DNA from 2 places in the Arthrobacter sp. RAF14 genome. Region 1 is predicted to be linked to the other one. Evidence: predicted binding sites of a transcription regulator. Region 1 holds the regulator's gene; the other holds the start of a gene.
What was found. Region 1 encodes HrcA, which represses chaperone genes, less so after heat shock. Its sites were predicted from a motif close to TTNGCACTCGNNNNNNNCGAGTGCNAA; they were not measured.
Positions count from the first base shown of each region.

Region 1 (9,431 bases):
CCTGCGAAGGCGCCGTGCTGCTGGTGGACGCCGCGCAGGGCATCGAAGCCCAGACGCTGGCCAACCTCTACCTGGCCATGGAGAACGATCTGACGATCATCCCCGTGCTCAACAAGATCGATCTGCCGGCCGCCCAGCCGGAGAAGTACGCGGCAGAACTGGCCAACCTCATCGGCGGCAAGCCCGAGGACGTGCTGATGGTCTCCGGCAAGACCGGCGTCGGCGTCGAGGGCCTGCTGGACAAGATCGTGCAGGACCTGCCTGCGCCGGTCGGCGATCCGACGGCTCCCGCCCGTGCCATGATCTTCGACTCGGTCTACGACACGTACCGCGGCGTGGTCACCTACGTCCGCGTGGTCGACGGCAAGCTGACGCCGCGCGAGCGCATCCAGATGATGTCCACCAAGGCGAGCCATGAACTCCTCGAGATCGGTGTGAGCTCGCCCGAGCCGGTGCCGTCCAAGGGCCTGGGCGTCGGTGAGGTGGGATACCTCATCACCGGCGTGAAGGACGTCCGCCAGTCCAAGGTCGGTGACACCGTCACCACGCTGCACAAGCCGGCGGCGGTGTCGCTCGGAGGGTATGAGGACGCCAAGCCCATGGTCTTCTCCGGCCTCTACCCGCTGGACGGCACGGACTACCCGGTGCTCCGCGACGCGCTGGAGAAGCTGATGCTCAACGACGCGGCGCTGGTCTACGAGCCGGAGACCTCCGCGGCCCTGGGCTTCGGCTTCCGTGTGGGCTTCCTCGGTCTGCTGCACCTGGAGATCACCCGCGAACGCCTGGAACGCGAATACAAGCTGGACCTGATCTCCACCGCTCCGAACGTGGAGTACGAGGTGACCCTGGAGGACAAGAAGGTCGTCCACGTCACCAACCCGAGCGAGTACCCCGTTGGGAAGGTCGCCGAGGTGCGTGAGCCGATGGTCTCCGCCACCATTCTGGCGCCGAACGAATTCGTCGGAGCAATCATGGAGCTGTGCCAGTCCCGCCGAGGCATCCTGGGCGGAATGGACTATCTCTCGGAGGACCGTGTCGAGATCCGCTACCGGCTCCCGCTGGCGGAGATCGTCTTCGACTTCTTCGACACGCTGAAGTCGAAGACCCGCGGCTACGGTTCGCTGGACTGGAAGGCCGACGGCGACCAGGTCGCCGACCTGGTCAAGGTGGACATCATGCTCCAGGGCGAGACGGTGGACGCGTTCAGCGCGATCACCCACCGCGAGAAGGCCTACTCGTACGGCGTCATGATGACCTCCAAGCTGCGGGAGCTCATTCCCCGCCAGCAGTTCGAGGTCCCCATCCAGGCAGCCATCGGCGCCCGCATCATCGCCCGTGAGAACATCCGCGCCATCCGCAAGGACGTTCTCGCCAAGTGCTACGGCGGCGACATCAGCCGTAAGCGCAAGCTGCTGGAGAAGCAGAAGGAAGGCAAGAAGCGCATGAAGATGGTGGGCCGCGTCGAGGTCCCGCAGGAAGCCTTCATCGCTGCGCTGAGCAATGACGAAGGCAACGGCAAGGACAAGGCCAAGAAGTAACCCATGCCCAGTGCGCTCCCTCTCGGTGACCCGGCTCCTGCGGACGGGCTCCTGGATCCTCAGGCCCGGGAGGGCGCGCAGGAGCGTGCCTTCAGCCTGTACATCCACGTCCCGTACTGCACGGTCCGCTGCGGCTACTGCGACTTCAACACCTACACGGCCACGGAACTCGGCGGCGGCGCGAGCCAGGATGAGTACGCCGGCACCGCGCTGTCCGAGCTGGATTTCGCCGCCGACGTCCTGGAACGGTCCGGCGTCCCCGCCCGTCCCGTGTCCACGGTCTTCTTCGGGGGCGGCACGCCGACCCTGCTGAATCCTGATGAACTCGGTGCTCTGCTGGGCCGTGCCCGCGACCTCTGGGGCCTTGAGCCCGGCGCCGAAGTCACCACCGAGGCCAACCCGGAGACCGTGACCGCGGAATCCCTCGCCCGCCTGGCGGAGGCCGGCTTCACCCGGGTCTCCTTCGGCATGCAGTCAGCCGTCCCGCACGTCCTCAAAACGCTCGACCGGGTGCACCGTCCGGAGCGGGTGCCTCAGGTCGTGGAATGGGCGCGCGACGCCGGGCTGAACGTGAGCCTGGATCTGATCTATGGAACCCCGGGGGAGTCGCTGGCCGATTGGGAGCAGTCACTGGACGCCGCCCTGGCCTGCGAGCCCGACCACCTGAGCGCCTACGCCCTCATCATCGAGGACGGGACCAAGCTCGCGGCACAGATCCGGCGCGGCGAGGTTCCGGATGTGGACGACGATGACCACGCTGACAAGTACGAACTGGCCGAACAGCGGCTCGCCGCCGCCGGCTTCGACTGGTACGAGGTCAGCAACTGGGCCCGCGAACCGGGCCAGGAATGCCGCCACAATCTCGCCTATTGGCGGGGTGACGATTGGTGGGGGATCGGCCCCGGTGCCCACTCACACGTCGGCGGGGTCCGGTGGTGGAACGTCAAGCACCCCCGTGCCTATGCGCAGCGACTGGGGGACGGCGTGTCCCCGGCCGCGGGCAAGGAAGTGCTCGACGGCGGCACCCGCTACCTCGAGGATGTCCTCTTGCGCGTGAGGCTGGCCGAGGGGCTGCCGACCTCCGCGCTCCACGCGGAGGGGCGCACCGCCGTCGCGGGTCTGATCGCGGACGGGCTCATCGACCCGCAGGCCGCCTTCCGTGGCACCGTGCGCCTGAGTCTGCGTGGCCGGCTCCTGGCAGACGCCGTCGTGCGCCGTCTGCTTCCGGACTGATCCGGCCCTCCCTGGCTGGACCGCTATCAGGGCATGAAAAAAGGCGGGACCCCTTCCGGGGTTCCGCCTTCCGGCTATTTGATGAGCCGCAGGTTGTACTTGTAGCGATACGGCTGGCCACGGTTGACGTGAACGCCGGCGATCACGGAGAAGACCGTCAGCGCGATCCAGATGAGCGCCGCGATCACCGCGAAGATCCCGCCGATCCAGGGGATGAGGCTGAGGATGTTCGCCACCACCGCCACCAGGGTCGGCGGCAGGGTGAAGTTCAGGGCTTCCTTGGCCTCCTGGGCGGTGAACGGCCCACGGTCCTTGAAGATCAGGTAGATCAGGAGCGACGGGATGAACCCGAGGATTCCGCCGAAATGGGCCAGCATGGCCCACTGCCGGTCCTCGCTGGAGCTCAGCGGCTCCGGGACGGCGCTGGCGCCCGTGTAAGGATGATCGCCGGGCACCTGATCACCGCTGTTCTGGGCCGGACCGCCGTTCATGCCTGCGGCACCTCGCGGCTGATCGCCCGGGGTGGGTGCACCCTGGGGCTTCGGTCCAGATGCGTCAGACACAGCTGTTACTCCTGAGATAGTTCCGGATCACGGGCGCTGCCCATGACGGCGTTCCTTACTCAGCATAGTGGCTGGGAGGTCACGCCGTGAGGAAATCGATGACCTCTTCGACGCGTCCCAGCAGGCTCGGTTCGAGGTCGGCGTAGCTGCGGACCGTGGAGAGCAGCTTCTGCCACCCGAGGCCGATGTCCTCCGCCGTGGCGTGTGGCCAGCCGAACGATTGCAGAATGCCGGTCTTCCAGTCCATGCCGCGGGGAATCCGTGGCCAGGCGGGGATTCCGAGGGTCTGGGGTTTGATGGCCTGCCACACGTCGACATAGGGATGACCCACCACCAGCACGTTGCCGCCGACGCCGGGCTTGCGCATCAGCGCGTCCACGATCCGCTGCTCTTTGGAGCCGGGAACCAGATGGTCCACCAGGATGCCGAGCTTCCGGCCGGGCCCGGGTCCGAAGGCCGCCACGGCCGCCTCGAGGTCGTCGATACCGTGCAGAGGCTCGACGACGATCCCCTCCACGCGCAGATCGTCACCCCAGACGCGCTCCACGAGTTCGGCGTCGTGCTTGCCTTCCACCCAGATCCGGCTGGCCAGAGCGGTCCGTGCCTTGGTGTCCACGTGGATCGATCCGCTGGCGGTGCGCCTCGGGCCCTGCTCGGTGGCGGGGGCCGCTCGTGGCGGCACGATCTTGACCGCTTCGCCGTCCAGCAGGAAGCCGAAGCCGAGCTGGAAGGAGCGTTCCTTACCGCGCCGGTCCTCGAGGCTGAGGATGTGCATGCCGCCGGACTTCTCCACGCGGGTCACCGCCCCGACCCAGCCGGTCTGGACGTCCTCCAGCACCATGCCGCGTTCCACGGGCACCTCGCGCAGCTGCTTCTGAGCAGGTGCGCTGAGGTCCTGAGGTCCCCAGGAATGGATGGACATGAAGCCTCCTGCTGTTCTCCGCCTGGCGATGTCCCGGGTCCGGGGCAGGCATACTAGAATTAGCACTTAGAGAGGTAGAGTGCTAAGAGAAACGCCGAAGGGCAAGAGCATGTGGAGGTGGCAGAGTGAGTGATCCTCGTCGTCTCGAAGTCCTGCGCGCCATTGTGGAGGACTACGTCCACTTCCGGGAGCCGGTGGGTTCGAAGGTCCTGGTGGAGCGTCATCAGTTGGGCGTGTCCAGCGCGACGATCCGCAATGACATGGCCGCGCTGGAGGAGGAGGGGCTGATCGCGGCTCCTCACACGAGCGCGGGCCGTATCCCCACGGACAAGGGCTACCGGCTCTTCGTGGACCAGCTCGCCTCGGTCAAGCCTCTCTCGGCCGCGGAACGCCGCGCCATCCATTCCTTCCTGGACAGCGCCACCGACCTGGACGATGTGCTGGAGCGTTCGGCGCGGCTCCTGTCCCAGCTGACCCGCCAGGTGGCGGTCGTGCAGTACCCGAAGGCCAGCCAGGCAGGCCTGCGTCACCTGGAGGTCGTGGCCCTGGGCGGCGCACAGGTGCTGCTGGTGCTCATCACGGACACGGGATCGGTCGACCAGCGCGTCGTGGACCTCGGGCAGATCCTGGACGAGGCGGATGTCGTGACCTTGCGCACGATGTTCCTTGCCGCGTGTGCGAATCAGCCGCTCGACACCCTGCGCGAGACCGTCCCGGTCCTGACCGCGACGGCGGCCCCCGGGCTGCAGCGGCCGGCGGCGGCCCTCGCCGCCGCCCTGCTGTCGCTCCTGGACTCCAGTGCGGAGGACCGGATCGTGCTGGCCGGAACGGCGAACCTGGCCCGCGCCACCATGGATTTCCCCCTGAGCATCGGACCGGTGCTGGAGGCCCTGGAGGAGCAGGTGGTCATGCTGAGGCTCCTCACCGAGATGCACCACGACCAGCACGGTGTGGCCATCAGCATCGGACGCGAGAACCCGTTCGACGAGCTCGCGGGCACCTCCGTGGTGGCCACCGGCTACGGCAAGGGCGCCGCCTCGAAGGTGGGCGTCCTCGGCCCCACCCGCATGGACTACCCGTCCTCCATGGCGGCCGTGCGCGCCGTCGCACGCTACCTTTCACGGATTCTGGCGGGGTGACCTCACCGGTCACCTGACGCCACTGCATTTCACCCAACAGAGGAAGAGAAGTACACACACGTGAGCAGTCACTATGAAGTCCTCGGAGTCCCGCGCGACGCCAGCGGTGAGGAGATCAAGAAGGCCTACCGCAAGCTCGCGCGGACCCTGCACCCGGATGTGAACCCCGGGGAGGACGCCGCCGAGCAGTTCAAGGCTGTGACGCACGCCTACGAGGTCCTCTCGGATCCCGAGAAGCGCCGGGTCTACGACACCACGGGCAACGAGAACGGCACCGACAACGGGTTCGGTGGGTACTCCGGTTCGGGCTTCGCCTTCCAGGACATCTTCGACACCTTTTTCAGTGGCGGCGGCGGTGCTCCGGGTCCGGCCTCCCGGGTCCGGCGCGGCCAGGATGCGCTGGTCGAGGTCCGCATCGACCTCAAGGACGCGGTCTTCGGCGTCGAGAAGACGCTTGAACTGGAGACGGCCGTGGTCTGCGAGACCTGCGACGGAAGCTGCTGCCAGCCGGGCACCAGCCCGGAGCGCTGCGACATCTGCCACGGCGCCGGCCAGGTCCAGCGCCCGGTCCGGTCCATTCTGGGTCAGGTCATGACCGCCGCCACGTGCCCCAGCTGCCAGGGGTTCGGCACGGTCATCAAGGACCCCTGCAACGAGTGCAACGGCCAGGGCCGTGTCCGCTCGCACCGCTCCCTTTCCATCAAGATCCCCGCCGGTGTGAGCACCGGAACCCGGATCCAGCTCTCCGGGCACGGGGAAGCCGGCATCGCCGGCGGCCCGTCCGGTGACCTGTACGTCCAGGTGAAGGTCAACCCTGACAAGACCTACACGCGTGACGGCGACGATCTGCAGGCCGCGCTGAAGGTTCCCATGACCGCGGCCGCCCTGGGCACCGACGTCGAACTGGAGACCTTCGACGGTCCCCAGACCATCAGCATCAAGCCGGGCACCCAGTCCGGCGAGGTCATCACGCTCCACGAACTGGGTGTCACCCACTTGCGCGGCTACGGCCGCGGCGACCTCAAGGTCCGCATCCAGGTGGAGACCCCCACGAGGCTCGACGCCGAGCAGGAGGAACTCCTGAGGAAGCTCGCGGGTCTGCGTGACGAGGAGTTCACCGAGGGCAAGCTCGCCAGCACCGGTGGGATGTTCGCCAAGCTCCGCGACAAGTTCGGCAACCTCTGAGCCATGAGTAACCCGGTCTTCTTCGCTCCCGCCGGTTCCCTCGACCACGTCGAGCCGTCCGGGCTCGTCGTGCTCGACGGCGCCGAGGCCCGGCACGCCGTCACGGTCAAGAGGCTTTCTCCGGGGGAGGGCGTGGACCTGGTGGACGAGCAGGGGACCCGCGTGATCGGGACCGTCGAATCGTCCGGCGACGGGGAACTGGTGGTCCGGGCCCTCGACGTCGTCCGCGAGACCGCCCCTGCGCCCCGTCTGGTCCTGGTGCAGGCCCTGGCGAAGGGTGACCGGGACGAGCAGGCCATCGAGAGCGCCACGGAGCTCGGCATCGACGGTGTGATTCCGTGGCAGTCCGACCGGTCGATCGTGCGCTGGCGTGGTGACCGGGCGGCGAAGGCGCTGGCGAAGTGGCGTTCCGTGGTGCGGGCCGCCACCAAGCAGTCCCGGCGCGCCCGCACCCCCGAGGTCGGGGACGCCGTGGATTCCGCCGCCCTCGCACGCCGGATCACGCAGGCCGGATCCGCATTCATCCTCCATGAGGACGCGAGCAGTTCCCTGTCCTCGCTCCTGGAGGACGCGGCAGGCGTCGACGGCGAGATCCTGCTCATCGTGGGTCCGGAGGGCGGCATCTCGCCGTCGGAGGTCACCGCCTTCGAAGCGGCCGGCGCCCGCACGGCGCTGCTCGGACCGCATGTGCTGCGGTCGTCCTCGGCCGGCCCGGCCGCGCTCGTGGTGGCGAACACGGTTCTCGGCCGCTGGTGAGGTGACCCGGGTTCGCGAGGCGATCCCGCACCTCAGCGGATGGTGATGGTCTTCGAATCCTGCACAGGCTGGGACGCGCCCGGAACCGTGGTGGTGACGGTGAGCTCGAATTTGCCCTTCGGCAGCTCCACCCGTGACTTGAACTGCCCCACATTGTCCTCCGTGGGGGTCAGCGTGATCCTGGAGGACGACAGCACGTCCTGCCCCGCGGGGGAACCGGCAGGCACCACCGACCAGCTCACGTCCTTCCGGGCTCCCAGCACGACGCCGCTGAACGTCAGCGTGCCGGAGCTGAGGACCGCCTCGTCCTGGGGGACCGTGATACGGACGGGCGAGAGGAACGCCGCGTCGCGGTGGAAGGAAAGGTTCAGTGGGATCGAGCCGAAGGCCTGTACGTCATTGCGGCCGTCGATCAGCAGGACGACGTCGGGCTCCGCGGAGGAGTCGACCATCCCGGACGCGCGGGCCGCGGACACCGCTGTGAAGACGAGCTGCTGCATGGCCCGCTTGGCCATGGACGGGTCGAGGTTCTTGGAGAAGGCGTCGGCGCTGACGTCCACCGTGATGGTGGACACTCCGGAGATCGACGCCGCCAGACGGTGCGGGGCCTGCCAGGCGGTGAAGTAATCGGGGTCCTGAGGCTTCTGAGCCATCATGACTTTGAGAGCCGCGGTCACGGGGTCGTCCCCGGCTCCGACTTTGCTGGGTTCGGAGAAGAGGTAGGCGTTGCCACCGGTGCGTCCGATCCAATAGACCTGGACCTGGGTGGCGGTGTCGGCCGTTCCACTCGGGGCGGCGGTGACTTCGGGGATCGAAGTGGCCAGCGATTGCGGATCCGGCAAGCCGGAGGAGACCGTTCCGGACGGTGTGGCGGTGCACGCGGAAAGCAGCGCAGCGGCGAGGGGAAGCGCGAGCAGGCGTGCGGCGTGCCGCCGTCGTGCGGTGGGTCGTGCGGTGTACAGGCCCATGGTTCCCCTCCTTCCTGTCGGCTCTCTCGATCAGCTCGTCGTGCGGGCATCGGCCAATGTTCGCGGGGAGTCGCCGGTCCCGGGACGGAGTCCGCCCACGGGAAAGGGCCTGCTGATCAGCACGCCCCGCATTCCACCTTGCCACAGGCGCCGGGGTGCTCGGACCGTTCGAGGGGGGCTGGGGAGGAAGTGCAATCCGATTGAGACCCCGCTGTGCCCAAGCCGTGACCGTCCGGCGTCCTGACGTAGACTTTCAGCAGGCCATGGACTTCATGGCCACACCATTTTCACGAAAGGGACATCCGGTCTCGAGGGCCGGCACCATGAGCGAAGAAACCATGCCATCGGGGGCCCTGTCAGGTCATACCGACTTTCCGCACAGCACGCCCCTCTCTCGGACCGAGGTCATCCTCTTCGAGACGAGCGAGGCCATGGTACGGGCGCTGGGCGCCCACGACGAGACGCTGCGCGGCCTCGAAGCGGCTTTCCCCACCGTGGTGTTCCACGTCCGCGGGAACGAACTGACGCTCAAGGGCCCCACCGAGAATGTCCAGCTGGCGAACCGTCTGATCCTGGAACTGAAGTCGCTGTCGGCGCGGGGCACTCCGGTCACGCGTGAGCTCGTGGTCCAGCTCCTGGGAATGCTGAGCGCGCGCACCGTGCCGACCCCCACCGAAGTCCTGACCCAGAACATCCTGAGCAGCCGCGGGCGCACCATCCGGCCGAAGACGCTCAATCAGAAGAGCTATGTCGACGCGATCGACCAGAACACGATCGTGTTCGGGCTGGGCCCGGCCGGCACCGGTAAGACGTACCTGGCCATGGCCAAGGCGGTTCAGGCGCTGCAGAACAAGGAAGTCACCAGGATCATCCTGACGCGGCCGGCCGTGGAGGCGGGCGAGCGGCTCGGCTTCCTGCCGGGCACGCTCAACGACAAGATCGACCCCTATCTGCGCCCGTTGTTCGATGCGCTGCACGACATGATGGACCCCGAGTCGATCCCGCGTCTCATGGCGGCCGGAACCATCGAGGTGGCGCCTCTCGCCTACATGCGCGGGCGCACGCTCAATGAGGCGTTCATCATCCTGGACGAGGCTCAGAACACGACCCCGGAGCAGATGAAGATG
Region 1 covers NZ_JBFREG010000001.1:1,527,167-1,536,597, reverse strand. Annotated here, with positions in the region: gene lepA (translation elongation factor 4) at 1-1,538, shown strand, start outside; gene hemW (radical SAM family heme chaperone HemW) at 1,542-2,771, shown strand; gene AB4Y75_RS07275 (DUF4870 domain-containing protein) at 2,846-3,262, opposite strand; gene AB4Y75_RS07270 (DUF3097 domain-containing protein) at 3,414-4,256, opposite strand; gene hrcA (heat-inducible transcriptional repressor HrcA) at 4,382-5,395, shown strand; gene dnaJ (molecular chaperone DnaJ) at 5,456-6,580, shown strand; gene AB4Y75_RS07255 (16S rRNA (uracil(1498)-N(3))-methyltransferase) at 6,584-7,336, shown strand; gene AB4Y75_RS07250 (GerMN domain-containing protein) at 7,369-8,304, opposite strand; gene AB4Y75_RS07245 (PhoH family protein) at 8,628-9,431, shown strand, end outside.

Region 2 (21,261 bases), 1.0 Mb from region 1:
CCGCAGACCGGCCACCGTGTCCGCTCCCACGGAGGTCATCTTGCCGGTCGCCTCGCGCTGGGCCTGCTGCCGCTTCTGGAACGGCTTCACCACGAAGACCAGGAGCGCGCCGAGTGCGGGCACGCCGATGAGCACCGCGATGCCCAGAGGCAGGTGGATGCCCGCCACGAGGGCGGAGACCACCAGATAGGAGATGATCGAGCCGGACAAGCGGGCTGTCACGTCGAAGAGCTGGCCGATGCGCGGCGCGTCATTGGACGCGACCGTCACGATTTCGCCGGTCGGAACGGCGCGCCCCACCGACTCACCGCCCCGGGAGACCTTCACCCCGATGAGTTCCTTGGTGGTCAGGGCGGCCTGGAGCCAATTGCTCACCGCAAGGCGGTGACGGATGGTGGTGGTGGCCGCCTGGATGGCCGCGAGGCCCAGGAAGATCGCGGTCCAGAACAGCAGAGCCCCGAAATCCTGGGCGACCACGCCGAGGTCGAGGGCCTTGCCGATAACAAAGGGCGCGAAGGCCTGTGACAACATCCAGACGATGCCGAAGCAGAATCCGCCGATCAAAGTGGGCAGCTGAAGGCGGCCCAGCCAGAGCAGGAATCGGCTGGGAGAGAGACCGAAAGGCTCGTCAGGACGGGGATAGGGGTACTCTCGCACAGCGCCAGCCTAAATGAGGCCTGAGTCACAGGGAAGTTCATATGAAAGATTTCTTTCGGGAAATTCTGGAATAAGGCGTTCTGGCTGGTGGAAGGCGATTCTGTTACGGGGGCCGGGCGGGTGCAGGGCGCTCAGGAGGCCCTTGGCGGGCCGGGTGGACGGGCGGCCGTTTTTGGGGAATTCCGAGGTTCAGCCAGTACGGTGGAATGGTGCTGAAAACTGCCCTTAAGCCGCGTTGGATCGCCGGATTGCTCTTTGCGCTGCTGGTGTCCACGGTCTTCGTGCTTCTCAGCCAGTGGCAGTTCGGACGCTCGACCGAGCAGGAGAAGGCCCCGGACAGCGCTCTGGAGTCGCCCCGGCCCCTGAGTGAGGTGCTCAAGCCGGGGAGTTTCTTCCCTTCGTCGGTCGCAGACCAGATGGTCACTCTGAACGGGCACTACGATCCCTCGCGACAGGTCCTGGTCAAGGACAGACTCCTGGACGGCCGGAGCGGCTACTGGGTGGTCACGGCTTTCGCCGTCGACGGCGCTCCGCGACTGGCCGGGGCGAAGGCCACCGAGACCACCTGGATCCCGGTGGCCCGGGGCTGGATCTCCTCGGCCGATCAGGCTCCCCGGGCGCCGCAGGGGCAGGTCTCCCTGACCGGCCGCCTCGTCCCTTCCGAGGCCCCCACGGTCACGCAGGACCTCCCGCAGAGCAGCTATGCCAATCTTTCCGTCGCCGAACTCATCAATGTGTGGGACGTCTCCAGCTACCAGGGCTTCGTCGGCGCCGGCCAGGAGAAGAGCGGCGGCCAGGACGTCGGCGCCCGGGACGACTCGGATCTCAAGCCGCTGCGACTCAAGGCGGCGCCGCCCGAGCAGGGCGTGAACTGGCTCAACATCTTCTACGCCGTGGAGTGGGTGGTCTTCGCGGGATTCGCCCTCTTCATCTGGTGGCGCCTGGTCAAGGACGACTACCAGCGGCAGCTCGAAGCGGAGGAGGACGCGGCCCTTTACGCCCGCGGGCAGTCCTTCCCCCAGAACACCCCCGATGATCACAGGAGCAGCGAATGATCGACCCCAAGCCTGCCGGCACTCCCGCACCCCGCCCCCGGCGTTTCGGAGGGACGGAGCAGCAGATCCGTTCCGCCCTGAAGTTCTACAAGGTCCTGGCTTACGCGACGGGTTCGTTCCTGCTGCTGCTCTGCGTCGAGCTCATCCTGCGTTACGGTTTCGGCCAGTTCCTGTTCGCGGGCGGCACGAACGCCGTCACCGGGCAGCCGCATGTCTTCGGCCTGGCGAGCGCGGACCCGTCCGGCGTGGTGGGCGGGGCCAACCTGTCCATCATCGTGCTGATCGTGCACGGCTGGATGTACGTGCTGTACCTGATCTCCAACTTCCGTCTGTGGAGCCTCCTGCGCTGGCCGTTCGGCAAGCTCGTGGTGCTCGCCCTGGGCGGTGTGGTGCCGTTCCTGTCCTTCATCGTCGAGAAGAAGACGCATGCCGAGGTGGAGGCGGAGCTCGCGGCCAATCCTCAGGCGGCCAGCCGCTACTGAACGCTCGCGCCCGGGTCGCCACGGCTGCGTGGCGGCCCCCTCGGTGACTTCGGCCGCGGGGCCTGTGCGGCGTCGTCGCGCGCCGGTTCATGACCCACGACGTCGGGCCGGCCGCCGTCGTTGTGACGGCTGCGGCTGTGAGCCGCGCTACTCGGAGGCCGCCCGGTGTGCGGGGGAGTGCCGCGGGACCGTATCCTTGAGGGGTGACCAATTCCCCCGCAGCTCAGACTTCTCAGCGCCCGGTGCTGGTTGTTGACTACGGTGCACAGTACGCGCAGCTGATCGCCCGCCGCGTGCGTGAGGCGAAGGTGTATTCGGAGATCGTTCCGCACACCCTCAGCACCGAGCAACTCCTGGCCAAGAACCCCGCCGCCATCATCCTGTCCGGAGGCCCGTCCAGCGTTTACGCGGAGGGTGCCCCGAACGTCGGCGCGGACCTTTTCGAGGCCGGCGTCCCCGTCCTCGGCATCTGCTACGGCTTCCAGGCCATGGCCCGCGCCCTCGGCGGCGAGGTCGCCCAGACCGGCCTGCGCGAGTACGGCTCCACCGAGACCACCTTGGTCGGTGAGCCTCATTCGCTCCTGGAGGGCGTGACGGACCACCGTTCGTGGATGAGCCACGGCGACTCGGTGCACCGCGCCCCGGACGGCTTCGAGGTCCTCGCCACCACGGCGGGCGCCCCGGTGGCGGCCTTCGCCAATGAGGAGAAGTGCCTTTACGGCGTGCAGTGGCACCCGGAGGTCAAGCACTCCGAGAGCGGCCAGAAGATCCTGGAGAACTTCCTGTACAAGGGCGCCGGTCTGGAGGCGAACTGGACCACGGGGAACATCGTCGAGGACCAGGTGGAGCGGATCCGCGAGCAGGTGGGCGAGGCCCGTGTGATCTGCGGTCTCTCCGGCGGCGTCGATTCGGCTGTGGCGGCTGCTCTCGTGCAGCGCGCCGTGGGCGACCAGCTGACCTGTGTGTTCGTGAACCACGGTCTGCTGCGTGAGGGCGAGGCTGAGCAGGTGGAGCGCGACTTCGTCGCCGCCACCGGCGCCAAGCTGTATGTGGCCAATGAGCAGGAACGCTTCCTGAACGCCCTGGCCGGGGTCAGTGACCCCGAGACCAAGCGCAAGATCATCGGCCGCGAATTCATCCGCGCCTTCGAAGAGGCCGAGCGTGCGATCATCGCTGAGGCGGCAGCCGACGGCGAAAGCATCAAGTTCCTGGTTCAGGGCACCCTGTACCCGGACGTCGTCGAGTCCGGCGGCGGCGAGGGCACGGCCAACATCAAGAGCCACCACAATGTGGGCGGCCTGCCGGAGGACCTCCAGTTCGAGCTGGTGGAGCCGCTGCGCACGCTGTTCAAGGACGAGGTCCGTGCCGTCGGCGCGCAGCTCGGCCTGCCCGCCGAGATCGTCGGGCGCCAGCCGTTCCCCGGCCCCGGTCTGGGAATCCGCATCGTCGGTGAGATCACTGCCGAGCGCCTGGACCTCCTGCGGAAGGCCGACGCGATCGCTCGCGCCGAGCTGACCGCCGCGGGTCTGGACAACGAGGTGTGGCAGATGCCGGTCGTGCTGCTGGCCGATGTGCGCAGCGTGGGCGTCCAGGGCGACGGCCGCAGCTACGGCCACCCGATCGTGCTCCGTCCGGTGTCCAGCGAGGACGCCATGACGGCCGACTGGTCGCGTCTGCCGTACGATCTGCTCGCCCGGATCTCGAACCGCATCACCAACGAGGTGGACGGCGTCAACCGCGTGGTGCTGGATGTGACCAGCAAGCCGCCGGGAACCATCGAGTGGGAGTGATCCCCCCGAGCCGTTGAACCGTGACCGGTCCGCTTCCGCGGGCCGGTCACGGCTTTTTCCCCGGAATTCCGCTGGACTTTGGCAAGTCGTGGGCGTTGCAAGCCCCGGTGGCGCTCCGGGGCGGATACCCTCGAAGGTATGCCTATCTGGTCCAAAGCCTCACGCGCCAGTGCAGCCAGTGCAGAGAAGAAGGAACCCGTGCCGGAGAACCCACAACACGTCGAACGCTCCGAGGAGCTGAGCCGCTGGCTCGGTGCGTTCGCGCCGGTGTCAGGCCCGGACACGCTGCTGCGCTTCTCCCGCACTCCGGATGGCTTCATCGACCTGGCGCACGCTCACCCGTCCGGCCTCGCTCAACTGATGGCCGGGCGGAAGACCCGTCTGTCCACCCTGATCCGTGAGCCGCAGGATTACACCCGCGCTGCCCGGGCGGCCCGCAGCATCCGCGCCAAGATCTACGAGATGGGCAACGAGCGGGGGATCGACGTCGGGTATCTCTCCGCAGGCACCGCCGTTTGGACTTCCGCAGTCGGTGGCAAGCCGCAGCGCGTGACGGCTCCGGTCCTGCTCGCCTCCATCAGCTTGAGCCTGCGCCCCAGCGGGGACGACTACGAACTCCAGGTCATGGAGCAGGCGCGGATCAACCCCGCCCTTGTCCGTCATCTGAAAACAGTGCACGGCATCATCTTCGACGTCAACGCCCTGGCGCGCCTGGCGTACAGCACCGCCCGTTTCGATCCCCAGCCCGTGTTGGAGCGCATGGAGACGGTCATCGCGCCGATCCACGGCTCCGAGATCCTTTCGGAGCTGCTCGTCTCCAGTTTCGCCGACCTTCCGCAGGATCTGGACGACCCTTGGATCCATGACCGGCATGAGCTGATCTCCGCCCTCGCGGATCCGGACAGTGTGGAACCACGGGTGCCCATCACGGCCGAGGAGTTCGTGCCGCTGGACGAGCGCGATCCGGCGGACGAGTTCCTGCTGCTCGACGCCGACGCCTCGCAGCAGCTGGCCCTGGACGTGATCCGTGCCGGCGACTCCGTGGTCATCTCCGCGCCTCCCGGCACCGGCCAGACCCAGACGGTGGTCAACGCCCTGGGCGAGCTCGTGATGGCGGGGAAGTCGGTCCTGGTGATCGGCGAACGGCGCACCTCCCTGACCGAACTCAACCAGCGGCTCGGGTCCCTGGGTCTGGAGTCCCTGGTGCTGCCCCTGAGCGCGAGTGCCAGTCCCGCCCAGCTCAAGGCCCAGCTGATTCAGGCGATCGTGCGCAATGAGAAGGCCGAGGAGCCCCAGCTGGAGCAGCTGCACAGCACCCTGCGGGCCCGTCGGCACTCCCTGGCCGAGCATGTGGCCTCGCTGCACAATGTGCGGTCGCGCTGGGGCTGCTCTCCCTATCAGGCGATGCAGGCGCTCGCCCGCGCGGTCGCCACAGACACGACGCCTGGCACCACCGTGCGCCTGAAGCGCAGCGTGCTGGACAGCATCAAGGACCGCGAAGCCACGGCGACGCAGCTGGTCCGGGCGGCCGAACTCGGCAGCTTCACCCGGTCCACGGTCACGAGCGAATGGCACGGCGCGCGCCTCCTGACACGCAAGGAGGCCCAGGAGGCTCACGAGACGGCCAGCCGCCTGAACACGTCGGTCCCGGAACTGCGCCGCCGCATGGAGGAGTTCGCCGAGCAGGCGCAGCTCCACCTGGGTGCGAACTTCCATGAGTGGGGTGAGCAGCTGGGGCTGTTCCTCGGGATGCGCGACAGCCTGAGCCGGTTCTCCGTGGAGATCTTCGACCGGGACGTCCATGACTTCATCGCGGCCACGGCGCCCACCGCCTGGCGCCGGGACCGCGGCATCGAGATGACCAGCCTGGGGCGTGCCAAGCTGCGCAAGTACGCCAAGGAGTTCGTCCGTCCGGGCGTGCACATCCTGGATCTCCACGAAAGCCTCAAAGAGGTCCAGGTCCAGCGCGAACAGTGGTCCAAGTACGCGGCCTCGCAGCGGCACCCCGTGGTGCCCTCCGGCCTCGCCGACCTGGACACCCGCTACTCGGAGGTCAAGAAGGACCTGCTGTCCCTGAGCCAGGCGCTCAAGGGCACCCGGGGCGGCACCGATCTGCAGGAGATGCCGCTGGCGGCCCTAGAGGCCCGTCTTGCGTCGTTGAGCGGTGACACCGAAGCGCTGGAAACCCTTCCCGAGCGCACTCTGATCCTGGACAGCCTGCGTGGCCAGGGCCTCGACGAGCTGCTGGATGATCTGGCGGCCCGCGAAGTCCCCGCCGAGGCGGTCGGCGCGGAACTGGACCTCGCCTGGTGGCAGTCCGTCCTCGAAGCCATGATCAGCGGAGACGATTACCTGGCCATGTCCGACGGCGACAGCCTCCGCACCATGGAGGGCGAGTTCCGCCTGGCTGATAGCGCGCACATCGCCAGCGGCGCCGGGCGTCTGCGCTGGTCGCTGGCGCAGCGCTGGCGGGACCTGGTGGAACGGGAGACCCGTCAGGCCGAGCTGCTGCGCAGCCTCCTCAAGGACGGCCGGGTCAGCATGGCCGCGCTCTGGGCTCAGGCGCCTCAGCTGCTGTCCAGCCTGGTCCCGATCTGGACCGTCAGTCCGCACTCCCTGTCCCGGGCCCTGCCCGCCGGGGTCCACTTCGATGCCGTGGTCCTGGTCGACGCCGAGTCGACCGCGTTGCGCAGTGCCCTGCCGGCGCTGGCCCGCGGCACGCAGGTGGTGGCCTTCGGCGACGCGAGCATCGGCGCGCCCCGTGCCTTCTCGGTCGCCGTGGAACGCCCCGACGACCGCGAGCAGGCCGCACAGACGGTCACCAGTGCTCTGGACGCCCTGAGTGAGGTGCTGCCCAGCGTCGAGCTGCGCAACGCCTACCGTTCGGTGGACGAGGACCTGAGCCTTCAGCTGAGCCGTTCCTTCTACGGCGAGCGTCTGAACCGCCTGCCCGACGGCAATGCGGTGACCGGTCTGGACCGTTCGATCGTGGTGGAGTACCTGCCGGACGGCACGGGCCTTCCGGTCCAGGGCAAAGAAGCCGTGGAATCCGTGATGGCCGAGGTCAACCGCGTGGTGGAGTTGGTCTTCGAGCACGCGAGGACCCGGCCGCGGCGTTCCCTCGCGGTGGTCACCAGCACCCTGAACCACGCGGCGCGGATCGGCGAAGCCATCAGGCTCCAGCTGCCGAACCACCCGTTGCTGGCTGACTTCTTCCACGGCACCGGCCCGGAGTCCTTCCGGGTGGTGGATCTGGAACGTGCCCGTGGGCTGGTACGTGACCACATCATCTTCTCCCTCGGCTTCGGCAGGACGCCCCATGGCCGCGCGCTGCACAGCTTCGGTCCGTTGTCGGCTCGTGACGGCAGAGCCAAGTTCGCTCTGGCGATGTCCCGTGCACGTCAGCACCTCCATGTCCTCAGCTGCTTCAAGCCCGAAGATCTGGACCGCAGCCGCCTGAGTCACGGCGCCGCGGACTTCTACGATCTGCTGGACCGTGAACTGGGCGGCAACTACTCCCTGGGAAGCCACGCCTCCCGTGCCGCGTCGAGCGACCCGAGCCTGGGGGAGGACGCCCTGGTGGTGGACCTCGCCGAGCGGCTCCGGGTCCGGGGCGCGCGGGTCTGGCACCAGTACGACGGCGCGATCGATGTGGTGGCCGCGGCCGATCCCCTGCACACCATGGGCAAGGACGACTCCGAGATCCCCACCCCGGTGGCCATCGAGTCCGACGGCACTGCCGCATACCAGAAGCGGTCCATCCGTGAGCGGAGCCGGCTGCGTCCGGAACTGCTGGAACGGATGGGGTGGCGTCACGTCTCCCTCTGGACCATCGAGGTCTTCACCGACCCGTCGTTCTGCGCCGATCGGATCGCCTCCTACCTCCACCTGGACGGTGAGGAACAGGGCGGCGCCGAGAACACCGCCACGGGCTTCATGCAGCAGGTGCCCCTGGGCGACGACGGACCGGCGTGAGCGATACCCCTGGCGGTTCCGCTCGGGGACCGCAGCCTGACCTTCCCGGCTCTTCCGATGACGCGGCGGCAAACCCGTCCGGTCCCGGGCGGAAGCGGTGGGTTTCACGCCGTGCCACCGTTCAGATGACGCGGCTCGAGGTGGCCGACGGACAGTCGATGGTGATGGAGGCGCCGGCGTCGCCGTCCGGCGGGGTGACCACGGCCAAGGGCAAGCGCCCGGCGGAGGGCACGCCTCCGGAGGCCTCTGCGGCCGGAGACCAAGCGCTGTCTGCTGAGGACCGCGGCGCACGGCGGCCGGGACCCGCGCAGGGGGTCCTGCCGGACAAGGCCGCCGAGGACCTGGACGTCGCCTGGGGCGGCACGCCGGGCAACCCGGAACGGGATGAATGGCTCAAGGAGCAGCGGCCCCCGCACTGGGACTGACCGGGCACGCAACACCATGGTGCTCATGACCGGTCAGCGGACCAGGACGAAGGAGAGCCGTCCCTGGCGCTGTACTCCGGCGAGCGATCTGGACTGTGCCGGGCCGGCGGCCACCACGATGAGACCGGGCGAGTCATCGCTCCCCAGCCACGACCCGGTGCTCTCTCCTCGGCTGATCCAGAGCACGGCCACCCGCGACGCCAGGACATGAGACGGCTGCCCGGCCGGGTCGCGCGGTATGTCCGGACCAGGGTCGGGGGTGAGCACCACGTCGATGAGCTGACCAGGACTCAGAATTCTCAGGGACGACGGGTCGGACATCCGCAGCGGCACGGCGGTGGTTCCCTCGGGCGTCCCCGTCAGCAGGCCGGGACCGGTGAGCGCGGTTTCATTGAGGACTTGACCCCGCCGGAGGGGAGTGGCCAGCCGTCGTCCGAGCACGGGCGCCGGGTCACGATAGCTGCCGGCCGGCACGGCCTGAGGAGGCAGCTGCACCATGGTGAGCTGGTCACGGCTCAGGGTGGCCCCGGCGGGAAGATCACCGGAGGCGGAGACCACAGGGACACGTTCAGCGGGCTCGGGAGTGAGCTGATAGACCGTGAGGCTCACGGCGGCCGAGAGGAAGACGGCCGCCAGGAAACGGCGGTGCCGGATGAGCCAGGCATGGAGACGATGTAGAGCGGAACGGCGGCGTGAGCCGAGCGGAGGATTCCTCATACTCCGAGGCTAGGGACCGCTGTCCGGCCCGGAGGGGATGACTTCGCTTATGTGGACAGCGCCGGCCCGGTGGACGGGGCTCGCTCCGTGGTGGTGGCGGCCTCATGCTCTGAGGCGGGCGCTGGGCCGATCAGTTTCCGCTGGCTGGGCTCGCCGCTGGAGCGGGGGAGCTTGAAGCGGTGGAAGACGAGGAGGCCGCCGGCACCGTGCTCTGTGACGAGGAACCGCGGGAATCCGTCCGGTAAAAACCGGAGCCCTTGAAGACCACGCCGACGCTGTTGAACTTCTTGCGCAGGGTGCCGCCGCACTCGGGGCATGTGGTCAGGGAGTTGTCGCTGAACGACTGGACGACCTCGAAATCGTGGCCGCAGTCCTTGCAGGCATACGCATAAGTCGGCACGGATTCTCCTCAGTTCTCTGGGTCCTGAACGGATACGGATTAGCACTGTCAGGTTCCGAGTGCCAATTCTATCAAAGAGGACAACGCCGGAACCCGGGATTCACTTCCCGAAGAGGCGCCACCGGTGCTCCGTCACCACGGCGTCCACGGGCCGGTCGAACGGGTCCACGGTGAAGGACCCCTGTGGGACGTACTCCGACTCGAAGACCAGGGCGGCCAGGGGGACCGTGCGACCGGACTCCGCTTGGGCCGTCTCAGTTGCCGGAGCCGCCTCAGTCGTCTGTGCCTCCGCCAGTTCCGCCAGGAACCGGTCGTAGTACCCACCGCCCTGACCCAGACGGTTCCCTGTCGAGTCCACGGCGGTGGCCGGCAGGAACATCGCGTCCAGGCCGGGGCCACCCTCGCCGAGCAGTTCCGCCAGACCGGCACCCGGTCCCACAGGCTCATCGACCGGAGCGAGCGTGCTGCGGCGGACCTCGATTCCCGGATGCCAGCGCACCCATTCCATGAGATGCCCGGGACGGCAGACCGGAACCAGGACGGTGCAGCCACGGTCATGCAGGGAGTGGAGCAATGCTCCGGTGGGCGGTTCGAGGCGGGCGCTCAGATAGCAGGCCACGCTCGGAGCCGCCGCTGACCCCCCCGGCAGCACCGTGGAGAGCCAGCCCATCGCCTGCGCCGAGAACGCGGCACCCAGCCGGGCGGCGTCGTCGCCGGTGCGAAGGGCGGCCTCTGCGCGCCGTCGTGTGCGCTGCGCGGAGCGGAATTCCGCTTTTTCTGCTGGCATGGGTGAAACCGTCATTCTGTCGTCGGAAAAAATCCGGAGAAGGGGCTGGTGACTGTATCGGCTAGATTAGTCCTGTGACCGAACAGAAGCAGATCCGCAAAGCCGTCATCCCGGCCGCCGGCCTGGGAACCCGATTCCTGCCGGCCACGAAGGCCATGCCCAAGGAAATGCTGCCGGTGGTGGATAAGCCGGCCATTCAATATGTGGTGGAGGAGGCATCCAGCGTCGGACTGGATGACATTCTGATGATCACCGGGCGCAGCAAGCGCGCCCTGGAAGACCACTTCGACCGGGTCCCGTCGCTGGAAGCCACCCTGGAGGCCAAGGGTGATGCCCGCAAGCTTTCCGCCATCCAGGAATCCACGAATCTGGCGGACATCCACTATCTCCGCCAGGGCGATCCCCTCGGGCTGGGTCACGCGGTGCTGCGTGCCCAGCAGCATGTGGGCCAGGAGCCTTTCGCGGTGCTGCTCGGTGACGATCTGATCGACCCCCGGGACGAACTGCTGTCCATCATGATGAAGGTCCAGCAGAAGACCGGCGGATCGGTCATCGCCCTGATCGAGGTGGAGCCGGACCAGATCAGTGCTTACGGCTGCGCGGACATCTCGCCGGTGGACGGCGAGGACTTCGTCCGCGTGAGCCAGCTGGTCGAGAAGCCGTCCGTCGAGGAGGCTCCGTCCAACCTCGCCGTGATCGGCCGCTACGTGCTGCACCCCGCCGTGTTCGAGGTGCTCGCCCACACCGCCCCCGGGCGCGGTGGCGAGATCCAGCTGACGGATGCCCTGCAGACGCTCGCCGCAGGCGAGGGTGAAGGGTACGGGGTCTACGGCGTGGTGTTCCGCGGCCGCCGCTACGACACCGGCGACAAGCTGAGTTACCTCAAGGCCGTCATCCAGCTGGCGTCGGAGAGCGAGGACCTCGGTCCTGACCTCCGCACCTGGCTCGGCGAGTTCACGTCCACTCTCTGACGCTGCCACCGGTGCGTCAGGTTCCGTACTGGCCCGTCACCCTGGAACACGGTGACATCGTCCTGAGGCCCATCCGGCAGCGGGACCGTGTCGAGTGGACGACGGTCCGTCAGCGCAACAAGGACTGGCTGCAGCCCTGGGAGGCGAGCAACCCGAATCCGGGCGGACGCCTGCCCAGTTACCGTGAGATGGTCACCTCTCTCAGGACTCAGGCGCGCCAGGGCAACGCCCTGCCGTTCCTGATCACCGAGCGCCGGCCCGGCCTTGCCGTGCCGGCGATCGTCGGGCAGCTGACGGTCTCCAACATCATGTGGGGATCGGCCATGATGGCGAGCATCGGGTACTGGGTGGACCAGGAACGCGCAGGACGGGGCATCACGCCGACGGCGGTCGCCCTCGCCACGGACTTCTGTTTCGGGGAACTCGGACTGCATCGGATGGAGATCAACATCCGTCCGGAGAACACGCCGAGCCTGCGGGTAGTCGAGAAGCTCGGCTTCCGCCCGGAAGGTCTGCGTCCGGCGTTTCTCCACATCAACGGCGAATGGGCGGATCATCTGAGCTTCGCGCTGACGGCCGATGAGGTCCCGGAGGGCGTCCTGACGCGCTGGCTCAACAGCCGGTGACACCTCGCCGTCGTCATTTCCTGCCGAGTTGGGCGACACACTAGGGCAAATGGTCAGGCGTGTGGTGAGCACCCCCTAACGTGAAGACTGTGGATTTCCCCATGAGCAGCTCAGTGGTCCTGGTGGCTGCTGTCGCGTTCTGGCTTCTGGGGATCGCTCCTTCACTTCTGAAGCGCCGCGTCCGGGTCCGGACCGTGGAGGCGGAGAACGAGGAACATCCCGGCCACCTGCCGACGGTGAGTGCCGGACCCACGATGACAGTGCAGGACGGCAGCAAGGAGGAAGAGACCGTGCCCATGGAGAATCCAGGCCAGCAGGATCTCTCGGAGAACCCTGTCCGCCGTCCCAGAATCAAGACCGGCCGCGCCTCGCTCGCACTGCTCGGTGCGCTGAGTCTGGCCGCCGTGCCGGTTCTCGCCGTGCTCTCCCTGTTCTCGGTGGTTGCCCCCGGCGCTTCGGTGCTCTGCCTCCTGGTGACCGTGGCGTGCGTCGCGGCCCTTCGTCAGCTGGCCAAGCGGGACCGCTTGCGCCGGCTGGACCAGGCCTTCCGTGATGCCATGGCTTCTTCTGCCGCTCCGGTGCGCGACGTCGCCGTGGAGCGTCCGCTGTCATCGCCCAGTGAACCTTTCGACGGTTCGCCCGCGGAGCCGGTGAAGGAGGCGGAGGAACCGCCGCTCACGGCGGCTGAGCTGCGTCTCGCAGCCCTCGCCGTGGCTCGGGAGATCGGTGATTCCGAGGCGGGCGCCGAGGAGACCTGGGAGCCGGTGGATGTTCCGAAGCCGCTGTACGTCGACGCGCCGCGGGCCGAGCGTCCGGCGCCGGAACCGCTCGACCTGCCGGCGGCCCCCAAGCCCGAGGGCAAGCCGATCATCAAGGACGCCTTGAAGCCGGACCTCGCCCAGGCCGTGCAGGCCGGCGGAGTGAACGTCGCCGTGGTCGGTCAGGGCCAGTCCGCGCTGCGGAATCTGGATGCGATTCTGCAGCGCCGGAGGGCCTGAGCCCCGCGTTTTTGAACTTGCGGCGGTTTCTTTGTAGTCTGTTTCAGTTGGTTCCCGCGAGAGCGGGTCCGGGGCTATAGCTCAGTTGGTAGAGCGCTTCGTTCGCATCGAAGAGGTCAGGAGTTCGAATCTCCTTAGCTCCACAGTTTCACCGAAGGCCCCTCCGGATCCGGAGGGGCCTTCGGTGTCCCCGGGGGAGGGTGGGCCGTTCCCGGCGATGCCGCAGGCCACCCCCTCACCGCTGCCGCCTGGCCTCTTTCCGTGCAAGCTTGAGCAGGCCGGCTGCCTCGCGGAGCTCCTGAGCGCTGAAGCCGAGGTGGTGCGCCGTGCCGATCCACATATACGTGTCGGCGGCGGAACGATGGTCGCCGAGCCGGGCGAAGCAGGTGGCCAGGGCGAAGGCGGAAGGCCGTGCGCGTTGCAGGACGGCGGGTTCCGGCGCGGTGCCGGCGATGTCCAGGACCTGCCGGTGCGCGGCGGCGGAGTCCGCGAACAAGGCGAGCTGGTCCAGCAGAAGACTCTTGTTGCGGAGAGCCTTGACCGCCCGGAGCCGACGTTCGGGCGATGGCACCGAGGCCTGCTGAATCCAGAGGAGCCGGTCGTAGGCCGCTAGCGCGGCGTGGACGTCTCCCAGATCGTCCAGCAGCACCGCGCGGTTGTAGAGCGCCGTCTCGCGGGCACTGACGATGTCCCCGTCCTGTGAGCCTTCCGCGAAGCGGTCGAGCGCGTCGTAGACGTTCAGTGCCGAGGACGGGTCGCCGAGCCGGGCCTGTGCCCGGGCCAGGCGGAGATGCGCCCGGGCGTTGATCCGTGCGGCGCGGGTGTCCAGGTCCGGGCGTGGCGGCGCGGCCCGTCCCGCCACAAGGGACAGCTCCTCCCAGCGCCCCGCCTCCTCGAGCAGCCCGCCCAGGCCGTCGAGCGCGGCCAGCACCAGCAGGACGGTCGCCTGGTCCGCGTCCCCGGCGCCGGCGTCGTCGATGATCGAACGCAGCACCGCCTCCGCCTGCGCGGTGCTGCCGCTTCCGATCGCGCGGTCCGCTTCATCGAGGCGTGCCCGCAGATCGCGATACCGGGCGCCGGAAGCGCTGTCCGCCTGAGCGATCGTCGGGACGCGCAGGATGCCCAGATTCTCGCGCGCCAGCCGCACGGTGTCCTGGATGCCGGCTTCGGTGCTGTCGCCGTGACGCGCGAGCAGGGAACTCAGGAGTGCGACGGCGGCGTCCTTCCGCCCGCGCTCAGCCTCCACCGAAGCCTGGGTCAGAAGCCGCCGGGCATCGAGACCGCGGATGTGCGGATCGTCGTCATCACCGAAGTGGGCGGCGAATCGGGTCCGCGCGTCGTCCCGCTCCTCGGCCGAGGCGTCTGGGGACTGCCAGAGGGAGAACAAGGCGTTCGCGGCCTGTGCTCTCTGGCCGGACTCCTGGGCGTCGGCGAACCGCCCGATCAGCGCCTCGATGACCGTCCTGGACTCTGCTGCACGACCGGACTCCCGGAGCAGCCGGCCCTGCCAGTACATGGCCTGAGCGACGGCGCCGGACGCGTCCGGCAGGTCCTCGAGCGGTGGGAAGCGTTCCGGGAGTGAGGCCAGCAGCGCCAAGGCGTCTTCGCGCCGTCCCAGGTCGTCGAGGCGGAGCGCCCGTTCCAGCTCGGCGAGGGCGAACGGCACCCGCAGCTCGGGATCGCTTTCGGCGCCGGGGAAGCGCCTGACCAGGTCTTCGGAGAGCGCGACGGCGCGCGCCGGGTCTCCGAGCGCGGCCGTCGCTTCCGCCACCCGGGCCGCCAGGCGCAGCCGTGCGGCGACGGTCACCGGGCTGTGGTCCCCGGCGAACGCGGCGTCCGCGTGCCCCAGAACCCTGAGGGACGTGGCCGTCCGGGAGGATTGCTCGCCCTGCAAGCCGTAGCGGAGCACCAGGGCCCACAGAAGGCCATCCCTCAGTTCGTCGTCCGGATGCGCGGCGAAGCGTTCGGTGAGGGCCAGGTAGCTTGTTTCAGCCTCGTCTTCCCGGTGCTCCTCGGGGACGCGGAGGAGCACCTCCTCCAGGAAGGCGCGGTGCTGTGCGAATCCGCGCCGTGTTTCCTCTGTCAGAGGCAGGGCGAGCACGGCGTCGGCCCTGGAGCGTGCGGATGCCGGATCGTCGTCCTCGGCGTCCAGAAGCAGCAGCGCGGCACGGTGAAGGAGGGGTCGTGCGTCGGGGAGGCCTTGTGCCTCTTCGATCACGCGCTGCAGCAGCTCGAGGCTCTCGGCCCGGCCGTCGTCGAGGCTCAGCCGGGTTTTCGACGCCTCGTACAGAGCGTGGAGGCGGACGGTCCGGAGGCGCGGATCGTCCTCGCCGGTCAGGGACAGGGCCAGGTGTTCGAAGGCGCGTGCCACGTCATTCCCCGGCCGGCCGAGGTGCCGCACGAGCAGGCCGGCGGTCAGCAGGGCCTCGGCACGGGCGCGCCGGATGACCAGCGGTTCCGTGGGATCGGAGTACCGCGCGGCGTACGCCTCTGCGGCGCGCAGCACGTCCACGAGCAGGATCGCGTCCGCCTCCGCATCGGAGCCGTGGATCCATTCGATGGCGTCCAGCTCCGCGAGGGCGCAGGCCTCCCGGACGGCGGGGGTGGGCACGCCGGCCGTCAGCTCGCCGAGCAGCCGGAGACGTTCAGCCACCAGCGGATACGTCTCAGGCGTGGTCTCCATCCGGAGCAGAAGGCCCACGGCTTCGGCGCAGGCGACGGCCTCCGCCTCGTTCCGGGCCGGGACGGCGTCGGCCAGGGCGTCGGTGAGCAGCTGGACGGCCTGATCCTCGTCACCGCCGTCGGACAGGACACGGATGAAGGCGAGGAATCCGGCGTCGATACTCATGGTGCCCCTACATCCAGCCTTTCTTCTTGAAGATCAGGTACAGGAGCGCGGCCAAGGCGACCATCATGCACACCGCGAGGGGGTAGCCGAGGGGCCACGCCAGTTCCGGCATCTCCTGGAAGTTCATGCCGTAGATGCCGGCCACGATGGACGGGGCGAAGAAGATGGCGGCCCAGCCGGAGATCTTCTTGACCTGCTCGTTCTGAGCGAGGGTCACTTCGTTCATGCGGTTGGCCGTGAGGGTGCCGTCCAGGGTGAGGGCGTTCTGGAGGATTTCCCGGAAGGAGTTGACGCGGGCGATCACGGAGTCCACGTGGTCCCGCACGTCGCGGAGATTGCGCTGCAATTCGACGTTGACCTGGTACTTGGTGAATCCGCGTTCCAGGATCTCCATCATGTCCGGCAGCGGCTGGATGGCCCGCTGGAACTGGATCACCTCTCGGGTGAGCTCGTAGATGCGACGGGACACCGTGGAGTCCCCGGAGAACAGCTGGTCCTCGATCTCATCGATGTCGTTCTCCAGACCGGACACCACGGGGGAGTAATCGTCCACCACTTTGTCCACCAGGGCGTAGAGGACGGCTTCGGGCCCCATGCTGAGAAGCTCCGGGTTGTCCTCCAGCCGCTTACGCACCGCGGCGACGCCCTGGGTCTCGGCATGGCGGATGGTGACGACGAAGTCCGGCCCGGTGAAGATGTGGAGCTCGCCGAACTCCACGGTCTCGGTGGAGTCGATGTAGCGGGCGGGCCGGAGCACCGTGAACAGCGTGGAGTCGTACCGTTCCAGCTTGGGGCGCTGATGCGCGGTGACGGCGTCCTCGACGGCCAGCGGGTGGAGCCCGAACTCCACCGCGATGTCCTTCATGTCCTCCTCGCTCGGCCGGTACAGGCCGAGCCAGGCCATTCCGCCGGTCTCCTCCATGGCTTCGCTGGTCTGCAGCACGGAGCGCGGTTCGAGAATCCGGCGGCCGTCCACGTAGACGGCGTTGTCGATGATCGTCACGGCTTCATTATGGACGAGGGCAGGCCTATGTGCGCGAGGCGCGGGCATTCTCCTGCACGTCGAGGGCGCGGCTGAGCAACGGCTCCGCACGGAACGCGATGTGGGTGTGCAGGGCCAGCACCGTCTCCGTCCTGATGACGCCCTTGATCCGCACCACCTGACGGAGGACGGATTGCAACTGGTGGGTGTCCGTGGCGGTGAGCCGCACCCAGAGGTCGCCCCGGCCGGAGATCTCGTGGACTTCGAGCACCTGCGGGATGAGACGGAGTGCGGAGATGACGGTGTCCAGTTCGCGGTGGGTCACCTCGATCGTGACGAACGCGACGACGTCGTACCCCACCGCTTCGAGGTCGACCTCCCGGCCGCCTCCCTGGAGGGCCCCGGAGCGCTGCAGGCGGCGCAGCCGCGCCTGTGCGGTGTTGCGCGCGATGCCCAGCACTTCGCTGAGCTCGCTGACCTGGATCCGGGGCTCCCTGACGAGCTCCAGCAGGATCTTCAGATCGGTGGCATCGAGATTGTTCAATTGCGCACTCCAGCTCAAGAGAAGGCATATCTGTTGGATGTTTTGCGCAATTTTCCTTGCGCTCACTGATCGATAGTACGGGAATGCCTCATGATCTGAACAGGCCCAGACCCGGGCCGAAGAGCTTCGTGACGGCACATCCACCGTCCACAGCCGCGAGGAAGATCCCGATGACCGTCATCAGTGAACTGCGTATGCGCCCGGCCGCCCGTGAGTGGGGCTGGGAAGCGTCCACCACGGCCCGTCTGGTGCTGTCCGGCGTGGTCATCTTCGTGCTCCTGGTGGGAGCCAATCTGGCCACGCCGCTCTATCCTTCCCTGCAGGCGGAGCTCGCCCTGGGGCCGTTCGGCACCACCGTGGCCTTCTCCAGTTATGTGATCGCCCTCGTGGCCACGTTGGTTCTCGCGGGCCACTGGTCCGATCACATCGGCCGGCGCGCGGCCCTGGTGGTCTCGGTGCTGGTGGGCCTGGCGGGCACCGCCGTGTTCGGCCTGGCCCAGAACCTTGTGATGCTGTGCGGTGGACGGGTGCTCCAGGGCATCTCGATCGCGCTCGCCACCGGCGCGAGCGCCGCGGCCCTGCGCGAACTCCTGCCGGCCCGCCCGGAGTGGGCCTCCCGCTTCACCCTGCTCTCGTCCTCCGGCGGAGTCGCGGCCGGGCCCGCCATCGGCGGTCTGCTCGCGCTGCTGCCGGGCGGCCGGACCGCGCCTTTCATCGTGCAGATGGTCGTCCTGGCGCTCCTGCTCGTGCCGCTCTGGCTCATCAAGGCCCGTCCTGCCATCATGCGTGCCGAGCACGGCTTCAACCACCGGGCTCTGGCGCCGCGCCGCCTCGGTGTGCCCTCCCAGGCCCGCGGTGCGTTCTGGCTCGCGGCCCTGGTCGGGTTCCTCAGCTTCGCCATCTTCGGCTTCCAGCTCTCCCTGGCGCCCGGGTTCTTCGCTCAGGGGATGCACCTCAGTTCGCTGCCCCTGGTAGGCGTCCTGGCAGGTCTCTCCCTCGGCGCTTCGGCCCTGAGCCAGCTCACCGGTTTCTCCGGCAAGGCGACCGTTCCCGTAGGCCTTGTGGTGCTGGGCCTCTCGATGCTCCTCACCGCCTGGGCCAGCAACACCTCCGCGCTGTGGCTCCTGGTGGTGGCGTCCGTGGCGGCAGGCTTCGGCCAGGGCCTGTCCTTCCGGACCGTGTTCAACCGCGCGGCGATGGCGGTTTCCCCCGGCCAGCACGCTCAGATGGTGTCCACGGTGTACGTGGTGACGTATCTCGGCAGTGCGGTGCCGGTGCTGGGACTCGGACTGGCGGCCGCGGTCTGGGGGATGACGACGGCGGTCACCGCCTTCGCGATCCTGACGGGCGTGGCGGCGTTCGTCCTGGCCATCGCCTCCTTGCGGGGGCAGCGCCGGGCCTGAGTCCGGCTGAGTCCGGCTCAGCCGGGTCACCCCCGGCCGTTCAGTCGAGCAGGCCGGAGTTCCCGTCCATGTGCTCGAAGACCAGCGTGGTCTCCGTGTGGCCCACCACCGGATCCGTGGCGAGATTGTCCAGGACCCAATCGCGGAGTTCTTCGGTGGTGCCCACGGCGATGTGCAGCAGGTAGTCCACCGAGCCGGAGGTGTGGAACGTGGACAGCACCGCGGGAAGCCGGGGCACACGGGCCGTGAACTGATCGATCTGATCCCGGTCATGAGCCCGCAGACGCACGGCGATGAGCGCTTGGACACTGCGGCCGATCGAAGCGAGATTGAGTTCGGCCGTGAAGGACTTGATGATCCCGCGCTCCTGAAGGGTGCGGGTCCTCATCAGTGCGGTGGAGGGGGCGATGCCCACGTCCTCGGCCAGCTGCTTGTTGGAGATCCGGGCGTCCTCCGAAAGAATCCGGATGATTTTCCGGTCCACGTCGTCCAGGGTTTCGCCGTTGGTCCCCGGAATGCGAAGATTCTTCGCTGAATCGGCCATTGTTCCTCCGCTTCGAATGTCACTACATGATACGGCGGGGCGGCGATTCGCGAAACGTCGGCTCAGCGCTCGGATGCGGCGTCGAGGAACGGTGCCAGGACCTCCCGCAGCGGGGCGGTCGATGCCTGCCGCCATCCCGTCCCGGCCCACAGGTTGAGCCCGTCCGCCAGACCCTGCTGGGCCGCCTCCGCGCGCAGCGGCGCCGTCAGGTGATGGACGGCGGGGTAGGCATCGGGGGCCAGGGCGTCATACTCCCGCAGGAAGGCGTTCTCCAGGCCGCGGGCACGGCGCCCCGTGAAGGCCCTCGTCATCCGGGTCGCCACGAAGCGTGGATCGCCCAGGGCGTCCTTGTGGAGCGGGCGCGCTCCGGACTCCGGAGTCCGCAGCAGCGCGGTGCCCAATTGCACGGCGGCGGCTCCGGCGTCGTACGCCGCACGGGCTCGAGAAGCTGTCATGATGCCGCCCGCGGCGATGAGGGGGACCGGACAGCCCGGGGACAGCTCGGCGATCAGCGCGGCCGCGTCCTGCGCCACGGGCGGCTCGCCGGGAAGGAAACGCCCCGAGTGGCCGCCCGCGCATTCGTGCTGCACCACGAACGCGTCGACGCCGATCGCCAGGGCGGCCTCCACCTCCGCCCGGTGCGTCACCGTGGCCCAGAGCCGGGTGCCGCGTTCCCGCAGGGCCAGGGCGTCCTCGCGGGAGGGGAGACCGAACGTGAAGCTGACCACCGGCGCCGGCCGGTCCAGCAGGAGGCGGATCTTGGCGGGGTAGTCGTCATCGTCGTCGAGGACCGGTTCCGGGACGGCGACGCCGAGCCGGCCGGCCCAGGGCCGCAGCGCGTCGGCGTAGGCGCGGACGGCCTGGGTATCGACAGGCGAGGTGTCCGGGACGAACAGGTTCACCCCGAAGGGCGCCCCGCCGAGCGCGGTGGCGCGGGCGGCGACGTCGTGCAACTGCGCGCCCAGTGCTTCGGCGCTCCGGTAGCCCGCGGCGACGAACCCCATGGCGCCGGCCTCCAGGGCGGCGGTCACGAATCCGGTGCTGCTGGTTCCTCCCGCCATGGGTGCTGCGATCACCCGGGACGGCAGCGGCGTGCCGCTCATGGTTCCTGACATGGGGTTCCCTCCTGCGTACCCTTGAACTCGTGACTACTCCAAGCCATCCTGCCACTGAGCTCCCCGACTCCGCCGGTCGCGAATCCGTGGCCATCGACATCGGCGGCACCAAGACCCGCGGAGTGCTGCTGCGCGGCGGCCGGATCGCGGCCGATCTGACCGTGGGCAGCGCCAATGTGCAGAACGTCAGTGTGGAGGCTGCCCAGCAAGCGTTCGCCGAACTGTTCGCCGGTCTCGGCCCCACTGCGGTGGACCGTGTGGTGGTCGGCGCGGGAGGCGTGGACACCGAGCAGGACAAGTTCGCGCTCGCTGCGCTCATCCAGCCTCACGTCCCCGGAGCGGACATCACCGTGGTCCATGACTCCGCTCTCCTGTTGGCCGCAGCGGGCGCGACGGCGGGCGCCGCGGTGATCGCCGGAACGGGCACTGCAGCCTGGGGCCGGGACATCGACGGCCGGGAAGCGCGCTACGGCGGCTGGGGTTACCTGCTGGGCGACGAGGGCAGCGGGTACTGGCTGAGCCGTGAGGCCGTGCGTCATTCGCTGCGCCGGTTCAACTCGGGGCAGGAAGCGGACTCCCTGGCGCTGGCTCTCTGTGAGTCGGTCGGGGCTCCGGATGTCGCCGGGCTGATCGCGGCCTTCCACCACCCGGACAAGGGCCGCCGGTACTGGGCCGAGAGGAGCCGCGTGGTGGTGGATGCCGCGCGCAACGGCAACGACGGCGCGAAGGACATCCTGAGCCGGGCAGCGGACGAACTCACGACCCTGGCCCTCGGAGTGCTGGACAACCTCGGCATCGCCGGACCGGTGGTGCTGGGCGGCGGCCTGGGGCAGCACGTCCCCGAGATCTCGGTCCCGTTCCGTGAGAGCCTGGCCGCTCGCGGTCACCACGATGTGCGCGTGCTGGACCAGGAACCGGTGTTCGGCGCGGTCGCGCTGCTCA
Region 2 covers NZ_JBFREG010000001.1:520,372-541,632, forward strand. Annotated here, with positions in the region: gene AB4Y75_RS02495 (ABC transporter ATP-binding protein) at 1-657, opposite strand, end outside; gene AB4Y75_RS02500 (SURF1 family protein) at 864-1,712, shown strand; gene AB4Y75_RS02505 (DUF3817 domain-containing protein) at 1,709-2,194, shown strand; gene guaA (glutamine-hydrolyzing GMP synthase) at 2,437-3,984, shown strand; gene AB4Y75_RS02515 (AAA family ATPase) at 4,183-7,959, shown strand; gene AB4Y75_RS02520 (hypothetical protein) at 8,085-8,384, shown strand; gene cpaB (Flp pilus assembly protein CpaB) at 8,418-9,101, opposite strand; gene AB4Y75_RS02530 (FmdB family zinc ribbon protein) at 9,232-9,501, opposite strand; gene AB4Y75_RS02535 (5-formyltetrahydrofolate cyclo-ligase) at 9,602-10,288, opposite strand; gene galU (UTP--glucose-1-phosphate uridylyltransferase GalU) at 10,363-11,259, shown strand; gene AB4Y75_RS02545 (GNAT family N-acetyltransferase) at 11,271-11,885, shown strand; gene AB4Y75_RS02550 (hypothetical protein) at 11,987-12,883, shown strand; tRNA gene AB4Y75_RS02555 (tRNA-Ala) at 12,954-13,026, shown strand; gene AB4Y75_RS02560 (tetratricopeptide repeat protein) at 13,119-15,731, opposite strand; gene corA (magnesium/cobalt transporter CorA) at 15,739-16,734, opposite strand; gene AB4Y75_RS02570 (Lrp/AsnC family transcriptional regulator) at 16,760-17,257, opposite strand; gene AB4Y75_RS02575 (MFS transporter) at 17,428-18,660, shown strand; gene AB4Y75_RS02580 (Lrp/AsnC family transcriptional regulator) at 18,701-19,204, opposite strand; gene AB4Y75_RS02585 (nitronate monooxygenase) at 19,267-20,319, opposite strand; gene AB4Y75_RS02590 (N-acetylglucosamine kinase) at 20,349-21,261, shown strand, end outside.
Region 2: the regulator HrcA is predicted to act here: its motif matches at 9,541-9,567, upstream of AB4Y75_RS02530 (FmdB family zinc ribbon protein).